DNA from 2 places in the Peribacillus sp. NPDC097225 genome. Region 2 is predicted to be linked to the other one. Evidence: riboswitches for the same ligand, from Rfam matches in the RefSeq annotation. Region 2 holds a riboswitch; the other holds the start of a gene.

Region 1 (4,247 bases), on a different contig from region 2:
ATCGCTTTATTTCCGGTAAATGCATTCCAACCTTCTATCTTTTCCATCGTTAATTCGGACACAATGAATATTACAGAAGCGTTGGATGGTACAACTCCCTTGTTCTTCTTTCCATTCCAGACGCTTGTATGTGTGGCCCTTGATTTTGCAAGACGGTAAAAGAGTCTTCTCCTCTGTTTACTGCCTCCTTTAGCCGGTACGACCTCCATTGATCCCGTACTGGTTAACCCAACATCCATACCCTTCTTTATCAAGGCATGCACCAAAGAGGCCGCAAGTACGATAGCTTCTTCGAAGAAGGGAGAGGCGTACTCATCAAGCATAATAAATACATCGCAGTTTTTCTGCACTTCAAATTCCTTCGTCATGATTTCACTTGTTCGGGCCGTTGCCTTCCAATTTATCCAGGATAATTGATCACCCGGCTGATACTCCCTGATTCCGGACACGACCGAATGTTCCCGCTGTATTTTTTTCGTCGTACCAACTTGTCCTTGATCGAAGACATGCTCCAACTGTTTATAATTCAACTCCTGATAAGCCGGGAAAACGGTGAGTTTCAAAGGGGCATGCACTGTCGCTTCTTTTTCATAGAGTCCAAAGAAGTCCCCTATTTTGAAACGAACCGATTGGATGACATGTTCTCCTCTTGGCAGATTCTCCAGGGTATATGTCAATTGGAAGGATTGTTTAAATCCTGGAAAAACCAATGTTTTCTTTTCCAGTTCCATCGGCAAATCCTCTTCTACCACCATATATAAAAGAGGCAGTCTGTTTTTCCGGGAGAATACCAATGTCATATCTACCGACTCTCCGGCCTGGCATTCGTGTTTACTAATTCTTCTCTCCACTTCAAAAGCCTGAAGTGGATAAAACAGCAGAATCATAGAGTACGCACCGAACGGCAAAAAGGTATAGAAAATGAACCAACTGATAAACCCGCCTTGAAACATCGCAAAACAAAAGGAAATGAGCATAAGCACTATGATCCCACAGACATTCCTGTTTTTCTTCAGTATGGTAAGCACATTCCGCATTAGGTCACGGCCCTCTTCACGGGTACCTGCGTCGTAGCCACTATCTCATGTATCACCATGTCAGCATTCACCCCCGAGTAATTCGCTTCCGGATTAAGGATTAGCCGATGGGTAAAAACGAACGGAACCAAATGCTGCACATCATCAGGTAGAACGTAATCCCTTCCCTTTAGGAGCGCATAGGCTTGGGCTGCCTTCATTAGGGCAATCGATCCACGTGGGCTCACCCCAAGATATACACTTTCATGCTTACGTGATTGATTGGCTAACTCGACGATATACGTCTTTATCGTATCATCCACGATCACGGCCTTTGCCTCTATCTGCAAATCTATCAGTTCCTCTAACGAAATCACGGATTCCAATTCTTCAATCGGAGCCGTATATTGGGCCCGATGCAACACTTCTATCTCTTCTGCCACTTCCGGATACCCCATCTTCATTTTCAATAAAAAACGATCTAGCTGTGCTTCTGGAAGTGGGTATGTGCCTTCGTAATCAATTGGATTTTGAGTGGCCATGACGAAAAACGGTTGTTCCAGTTTCCTTGTCACACCATCCACCGTCACGCTTGCCTCTTCCATTCCTTCAAGTAGGGCGGATTGCGTTTTCGGCGATGTCCGATTGATTTCATCGGCCAAAATAATATGGCCCATGATTGGCCCCGGTCTAAAGATGAACTCTTGTTCCTTCGGATTGAAAATCGATACCCCCGTTACATCGGACGGTAGCAAGTCAGGCGTGAATTGAATCCGTTTGAAATCCGCCCCGATGGACTTCGCTAGCGCCCTGACCAAGACGGTCTTCCCAACGCCCGGGACATCTTCCAATAAGACATGTCCACCAGAAAGGAGCGCCACAAGACTTAGTTCTGCTATATCTCTTTTTCCAATAATGACCTTTTCAATGTTTTCCAAAATCATATCCAGTTTCTGATTCACTTGTTTATAAACCATTCTCTACCTCCCATGATTATGTAAATCACTCATGCTTAACCCTTATTTATTCGACATCCATTTTACATTAACCTCCAATTTATCCTTACAAAGTGAGTTTACTAGAATAATACCCCTATAAAAGAGATTTCTTGAAATCTTTTCACTATTTAAGTAATTAATTATGATAGACTGGTACTAAGTGAATATAAACCTTGCAGAAAATAGGTGCTGACTTGTCAGCTTAATAGGGAATTCGGTGTAAAACCGAAGCTGTTTCCGCAACTGTAAGTGCTAATGAAATAAGAAATATGCCACTGTTTGTGAATGAATCCGCACGCACGATACCATTCATTCAATCCAAATGGGAAGGTTCTTAGAGTAAAATGATGCACGAGCCAGGAGACCTGCCTTTTTTTTATCGTATTTTGCTCTTCGGAAGTTAGGAGGATTGTACGGCAATCTTCCATCTTTTTTTCCGTTCGAGATACATAGATGATTGTTTGCCGACCAATACCTTTGGTCGGCTTTTTCTTTTGCGCCGAAAAGCAATACGAAGGTCATTCACATTATTAAAAAGGAGGAAAAATTATGGAAAAGAAGGATGCCCGCTTTTTATGCTACCCATTCATGCGCGAATCAGTTTCAACCGTTGATTATGAAATTCGCACCGATTCATTGACGACTCAAATGGGACTGGCAGCGTCGTTCACGAAAGAGATTCCTGAAGTCTACAGGGATTTATTGGAACTGTTGCCGATGGCTTATCATTTAAATGGTTCTGCCCGGGGGAAATTGGCCATAACCGAAGACGGTCTAAACCGCCTAAGTGAAATCTATGACTATTATGTCGCTGAAGTGAAAGAACGCATCGAAACATTTGTGCTACCCCAAGGATCGACGGCAGCCTGTATTTTGCATACTTGCCGTAGTGAAGCCAAGAAATCCGTCCGTGCCTTGCATAAAGTCAGTACGGAAAAAGATGTGCCCGCGATTCTTTTTGATTATGCTCATTTGCTTGCCAATGTTCTATTCGTGATGGCTGTCTATGTCAATAAACAACTGGGTGTCGAAGAGATTCCCTTTATCAGCAAATCCTATCCAACCAAAACAATGAAAAAGAAAACGGAGGAATAAAACATGATAAGAACAGTAAGATCCAGTTGGATTGCCCTTCTGATGGTCGCCCTTTTCCTTACAGGATGTGCCTCGAATGATGATCAGAAATCGATAGAGAAAAAAGATCCTGCAACAACTGAAGAAGTCAAATCCTATACCGTCACCGATGATAGTGGAAAAGAAATCACATTTGATAAGGTTCCGGAAACGGTCGTTTCACTTCAACCCAGTAATACGGAGATTTTATATGCCCTTGGTGTAGGGAATAAGGTGATTGGAGCGACAGATTTCGATAACTATCCTGAGGAAGCTAAAGATGTCGAGCGTGTCTCTGATTCGATGACGATCAATTCCGAAAAAATCATCTCTTTGAAACCGGATGCCATCATTGCCTACACAATTGGCGATGAAGCAGCATTAAAGCCGCTTGAAGATGCGGGAATTCCCATTTTCATTATTAAATCAGCCGTGACCTTTGATGATGTATATAGCGATATTGATCAAATTGCCAAAGTCATGGGCGTAACGGACCAAGGGGATGACCTAGTCAAAAACATAAAAAAACAAATCAAAGATGTTGAAGAAAAAGTGGCGAGTGTCGATTCTAAAGAAAAAACATATTTCGAAATCAGCCCTTCTCCGGAAATCTATACAGCGGGAGCTGAAACCTTCCAGCAAGAGATCTTGGCGTCTGCCGGTATCGAAAATATCTTTGCCGACCAAAAGGGCTGGGCGAAAATAGCAGATGAAGAAGTCGTCAAGCGCAACCCGGATGCCATCATCACAACCGTAGGCTATGTGGACAATGCTGTGGATGAAATCAAATCCCGTAAAGGTTGGAAAGATGTCAGCGCCGTGAAGGAAGACCAAGTATATCAGCTTAGCGAAGACGTCATGTCACGTCCCGGACCGCGTATCGGAGAAGCCGTAGAACTAACTGCAAAGACCATATATCCGCAATTATTCAAATAAAGACACACTCAAAAGGGGTAATTACGCCGAAATCGTATATATAATAAAAGGCGGAAACGTTGATTTAACAACATTTCTGCCTTTTATTTTGTGCATGAATCCTCTTGAAAGAGGGCTATTAGACAGCCCCTTTGATTATTAATCTTTATATTTCTCTTTCATTTCTTCTTCTTTCTTTTTAATT
Region 2 (5,303 bases):
TGAAATCACAATAGCACATATGGGTGTGAATTTGTGTTGTGTCTTCGACGCTCGAAGTGGAAATCAGGAATGAATGGACCGCCCAGTTTAAGTACTCATCACGGTCGCTTTTTTTCAATGGAAGGCCTTCACGCAGGGCTGGTTCATCGACTTGGATCATTTTGATCCCTGCTGATTCCAGTGCCTCTACTTCTTGTTTCAAGGCCAATGCCAATTGATAGCAGATATTTTCCCGTGAAATATCGTCACGGACGAACGACCAGTTCAGAATCGTAACAGGACCGGTCAGCATTCCCTTCACCGTTTTTTTCGTCAAGGCTTGTGCATACACACTTTCTTTGACCGTCATCGGATCGATGAAATGGACATCTCCATAGATAACGGGAGGTTTGACACAGCGGGAGCCGTATGATTGAACCCAGCCTTTTTCAAGGAAGACGAAGCCGCCCAATTTATGGCCGAAAAACTCGACCATATCGGTTCGTTCAAACTCGCCGTGCACAAGGACGTCCAATCCGATTTCTTCCTGGATATCAATCCATCTGCCAATCTCCTCGTTCACGAATGCTTCATATTGATCAGCCGTCCATTCACCGCGTTTGAATTTCCCGCGGGCCTGTTTAACTTCCGCGGTCTGCGGAAAGCTTCCAATTGTCGTGGTTGGAAGGAAGGGCAGGTTGAAATACGCCTGTTGTTTTTGATAGCGCTGTTTAAATGGCAGGGTACGGCCATGGGATTGCTGCTTCGCCTGTTCGACAGCGGATTGAACGTCTTTATGGTTTCTGGCCTTTGAATTATTTAAGGTCTGCCATGCAGCTTTGTTTGCCGTCACCTTTTCTTCGATTGATTCTGGACCTTCGTTGTTTCCTCTGACCAAAAGTGTGATTTCTTCTAGTTTCTCATCAGCAAAGGCAAGGGCTTCTTTCACTTCGCTAGCCAGTTCTGTCTCGTTTCGAACCGTCACTGGAACATGTAGCAGGGAGCAGGAAGGTTGAAGCCAAATTCGATCTTCGGCTACGTGTTTCGTAATGGACTCGACCAACTTGATTTTTTTCGTCAAGTCAGAAAGCCAAATGTTTTTCCCGTCAATCACACCGGCCCCAAGTATTTTATCTTGCGGGAAACCGACTGTTTGAAGATTGCTGAGATTTTTTCCTTTGTCATGGACCAAATCAAGGCCGATTCCTTGAACGGGCAAGTCGATCACTTCTTGGTAGTGTTCTACAGCATCAAAGTATGTTTGCAGCATGATGTTCAGGTTGGGGACAGCTTCGTTCAATTTTTCATACAGGTATGTAACAGTTTTCATCTCGTCTTTGGAAAGGGAAGAAACAAGGGAAGGTTCATCGATCTGCACCCACTTCACGCCTTCTTGTTCCAGCTCTCGCAAAATTTTTGTGTATAAAGGCAACAGGCTCAGGATGATGGCCGGAAGATCACTTTTTTCATAGCCCTTTGACAAAGAAATGAATGTGTAAGGTCCGACTATAACCGGTTTCGTATCGATTCCTAGTTTTTCCTTGGCTTCGCGGTAAGCGGCGAGCGGCTTGTTTTCTGTCAACGTAAGCTGGGACTGTTTTAGCTCTGGAACGATATAGTGATAATTTGTATTGAACCATTTCGTCATTTCGGAAGCGACTTCATCCTTGTTCCCACGGGCCATTGAATAATAAACGGAAAGGGGGACCGTGCCACCCTTATAAGCCGAATAGCGTTCTGGCACCAGGCCGAACATGACGGACATATCGAGCATTTGATCATATAACGTAAAGTCGTTGACCGGGATGATATCGATGCCTTGATCTTTTTGTTTTTGCAAATTGCCTAAACGGATCGCTTCCAATTGCGCCATGAATTCCGTTTCATTTAATGTTCCAGCCCAATAGGCCTCTAATGTACGTTTCCATTCACGATCTTCACCGATTCGTGGGTACCCTATATTACTACTTTTCAACACATCCATCTCCTTTTAATGAAATAACAACAAAAAAAGCACCCCTAACCGTCAAAAGAGAAAGTTAGAAATGCTTAAAATAAAGGGGCACGAAAATACCCCTTATCATTATAAGGTCCCTAACACTTCCCTATCTCCCGTAGGTTAAAACAGTGTTGTCGAAATAGGCAGGTCTCCTGACTCAGGGAACTCTTACTTAGCACTAAGAGCCTTCCCAATCCAAAAGGACCAGTGGCATCAAACAAAAGCGCTATACATTCCCATTACAGTGGCGGGACCGTGCCGGAATTACACCGGACTTCCCTTTTAATCCTAAAAGCTTAGGAACCTATCTCCACATATGAAATTCATAAAAAACTCCGTCCGCATAAACACGGACGCTGAAATTTACAAAATATTATAAAAACTTAACCCATCTTAGCATACCCCGACCAAATGGGTCAACAAGGAAAAAGTCGGGAAATGGGGTCTGACCCCCACCATGTGGCACGAGATCCCATGCTGTATCTATGTTTCCTAGATGGTGCAGCAGCTGGGAAATAGGGTCTGACCCCTAAAACGAGCATATATTGACTCGCAAAAGAGTATGTATAAGGGAAGTGGGTTGTTTTTGAAATGAGGCGTGGGGGATGACCTTTTATATTTTGATTGTGGGGATTATCTTTTGCATGGTGATGAGCATTCGGACCTTATTTCTTTCTGAGTCGGAGGCAAAGAAGTTTTCTCTTGAAGATATGCTGTGGCTCGGCAATTTATATGCGACATTATTAGTCGGTTTTGCACTGATTTATTTATTATACGAGCTTCAGAATCATTCGGTGATTCTTGATATGGGCAATCGCTTGGATGGGACCTTTTCCGAGCAGCTGAAGACTTCATTTTATTTTAGTGCGATGACGATGTTCTCCGTCGGATACGGGGATATCTCCCCAATCGGTATTGGCCGGATGATCGCGACAATCCAAGCATTCATTGGCTATACGCTACCTGCGGCATTTGTGATCAGGGCTGTCATCGATTTTGAACAGAAGGAAAGAAAGAACAAGAAATGAAAGTTGTGTTTCTTTCAATTATTGGGTACGCTTACCATGATGAAAGAAATGGAGGGTTTAGAATGACGGTCGAAATTGGAGAAAAAGCACCAGACTTTCAATTACCAGCAAACAACGGAGAACAAGTTACCCTATCAGGGTTCAAGGGTAAACACGTTGTATTATATTTTTACCCAAAAGACATGACACCCGGTTGCACGACGGAGGCTTGTGATTTCCGTGATGCTAATGAACAATTCGAAGAGCTTGATGCTGTCATCATAGGCATTAGCCCGGACCCGGTAACACGTCATAAAAAATTCATTGAAAAACATGGGTTGCCTTTCCTGTTGCTTGCTGATGAAAAGCAAGAAGCCGCTGAATTATATGGCGTATGGAAATTGAAAAAGAACTTCGGTAAGGAATACATGGGCATTGAGCGTTCGACTTTCCTGATTGATAAGGAAGGAACGATCGTTAAAGAATGGCGTAAAGTCAAAGTAAAGGGCCACGTCGAAGAAGCGTTGGAAACTCTTCGTGACCTAGAAAAATAAGGTACAGGCTAATGAAGGATGAGCGACTTATCAAGCTTGCCAAGCAGCTGATTCATCATTCACTGAGGCTGCAGGCGAAAGAGCGGGTCTTGATCCGTGGGCCTGTTGCAGCAAAGGCCCTATTGAAGGAACTGATTGACGAAGCCTATAGAATGGGGGCCTATCCTTATGCGGAACTTGAAGATGACGAAATTACCAGTCATCTGCTAAAAGGGAATGTTAAGGAACAGCTCGATACCTTATCGAAATGGAATTATAAGAAATACGAAGATGTGGATGCAGTCATCATCATATCGGGCGATGGAAACGAAGGGCGAGGAGTGAGTGTCCCTCATGAGAGATATCGCCTTCAGGAGGATGCCATGAAAACGTCCACCATGTTCTTCGTCAATAACCGGCGCTGGGTGTTACTGAATTATCCGACCATTGGTTCTGCAAAAAAATCCGGCATGAGCCTTGAACAGTATGAAGATTTCTTGTTAAACGTGTGCACACTGAATTATCACAAAATGGAAAAGTCCATGAAGCCTCTAAAGGATTGGATGGATCAAACGGATCAAGTCCGGATCATATCGCCGGGGACTGACTTGGCTTTTTCCATTAAAAATATCCCCGCTGTCATTTGCGCTGGTAAAAACAATCTTCCAGATGGTGAAGTGTTCACGGCACCGGTAAAAGACAGTGTCAATGGCACGATTTCCTTCAATACTGCTTCCGCCTATCAAGGAGAGGTATTTGATGGGATAACCCTTACATTTAAAAAGGGAAAAATCATGAAAGCTTCTTCCAATCAGTCGGACCAAATGAATCGTTTGCTCGATATGGATGAAGGGTCCCGGTACATCGGGGAATTCGCCCTGGGAATCAATCCGTATATCATGGAACCGATGGGTGATATCCTATTCGATGAGAAGATTAGCGGCAGCCTCCATCTTGCCACTGGTCAAGCTTACCAAGAGGCCGATAATGGAAATCAATCATCGTCTCATTGGGACATGGTCTTGATCCAGCGACCCGAATATGGCGGCGGAGCGATCTACTTTGATGATATACTGGTTCGTAAGGACGGTTTATTCGTGCCACGGGAATTATGCGAATTGAATCCAAATCAATTAAAATAAAGCCCTTTTTAATAGGGAGAGGCGTTTGTCCAACTCAAATAGAGGACCCCTGAATATGATTTAGTAAGGGAATACCTCCTCATAGAAAGTTGCGCGGGACATTCAGTGCCCGTGTTTTTTTATGTAAAGAAAAGGAGAGATAATCATGTTAGTATTTTCAACAATCATTCCGAATGAAGACATTCAAAAGAAGATGGCACAAGCATTTCCCGATTTGACATTTATGTATCAAGAAACTTGGGCGGATGAAAAGCTCCAAGAAGCCGAAGTTCTTATTACATATGGAGAAGATTTAACCGATGAAATCATTGAAGAGGCAGTGAACGTGAAATGGATCATGGTCATGAGTGCCGGATTGGAGTTAATGCCTTTTGCCGCCATTGAGAAACGCGGAATCATGGTGACCAACGCTAGGGGCATCCATAAAATCCCGATGGCTGAATATACAATCGGCATGCTTTTACAGTATGAAAAGAAATTAAAACAACTAATTGAGAATGAAGCGGGAGAAATCTGGGACCGGAAGATAGAAGTAGGCGAGTTGAATGGAAAAACGATGCTGATCCTAGGAACGGGGGCAATTGGAGGGGAAGTGGCACGTCTTGCCAAGGCTTTTAGAATGACGACCCTCGGAGTGAATCGT

What was found. Region 2 has a riboswitch for cobalamin ahead of metE (5-methyltetrahydropteroyltriglutamate--homocysteine S-methyltransferase). Riboswitches for the same ligand answer to the same signal wherever they lie in the genome.
Region 1: another riboswitch for cobalamin. It lies ahead of ACIQXH_RS18680 (hypothetical protein); the one in region 2 lies ahead of metE (5-methyltetrahydropteroyltriglutamate--homocysteine S-methyltransferase).

Annotation. Positions count from the first base shown of each region.
Region 1 covers NZ_JBIWDJ010000010.1:9,594-13,840, forward strand. Annotated here, with positions in the region: gene ACIQXH_RS18670 (DUF58 domain-containing protein) at 1-1,037, opposite strand, end outside; gene ACIQXH_RS18675 (AAA family ATPase) at 1,037-1,993, opposite strand; cobalamin riboswitch at 2,182-2,401, shown strand; gene ACIQXH_RS18680 (hypothetical protein) at 2,564-3,109, shown strand; gene ACIQXH_RS18685 (ABC transporter substrate-binding protein) at 3,113-4,063, shown strand; gene ACIQXH_RS18690 (VWA domain-containing protein) at 4,202-4,247, opposite strand, start outside.
Region 2 covers NZ_JBIWDJ010000007.1:2,802-8,104, reverse strand. Annotated here, with positions in the region: gene metE (5-methyltetrahydropteroyltriglutamate--homocysteine S-methyltransferase) at 1-1,963, opposite strand, end outside; cobalamin riboswitch at 2,104-2,301, opposite strand; gene ACIQXH_RS16900 (potassium channel family protein) at 2,584-3,006, shown strand; gene bcp (thioredoxin-dependent thiol peroxidase) at 3,069-3,539, shown strand; gene ACIQXH_RS16890 (aminopeptidase) at 3,551-4,660, shown strand; gene ACIQXH_RS16885 (D-2-hydroxyacid dehydrogenase) at 4,806-5,303, shown strand, end outside.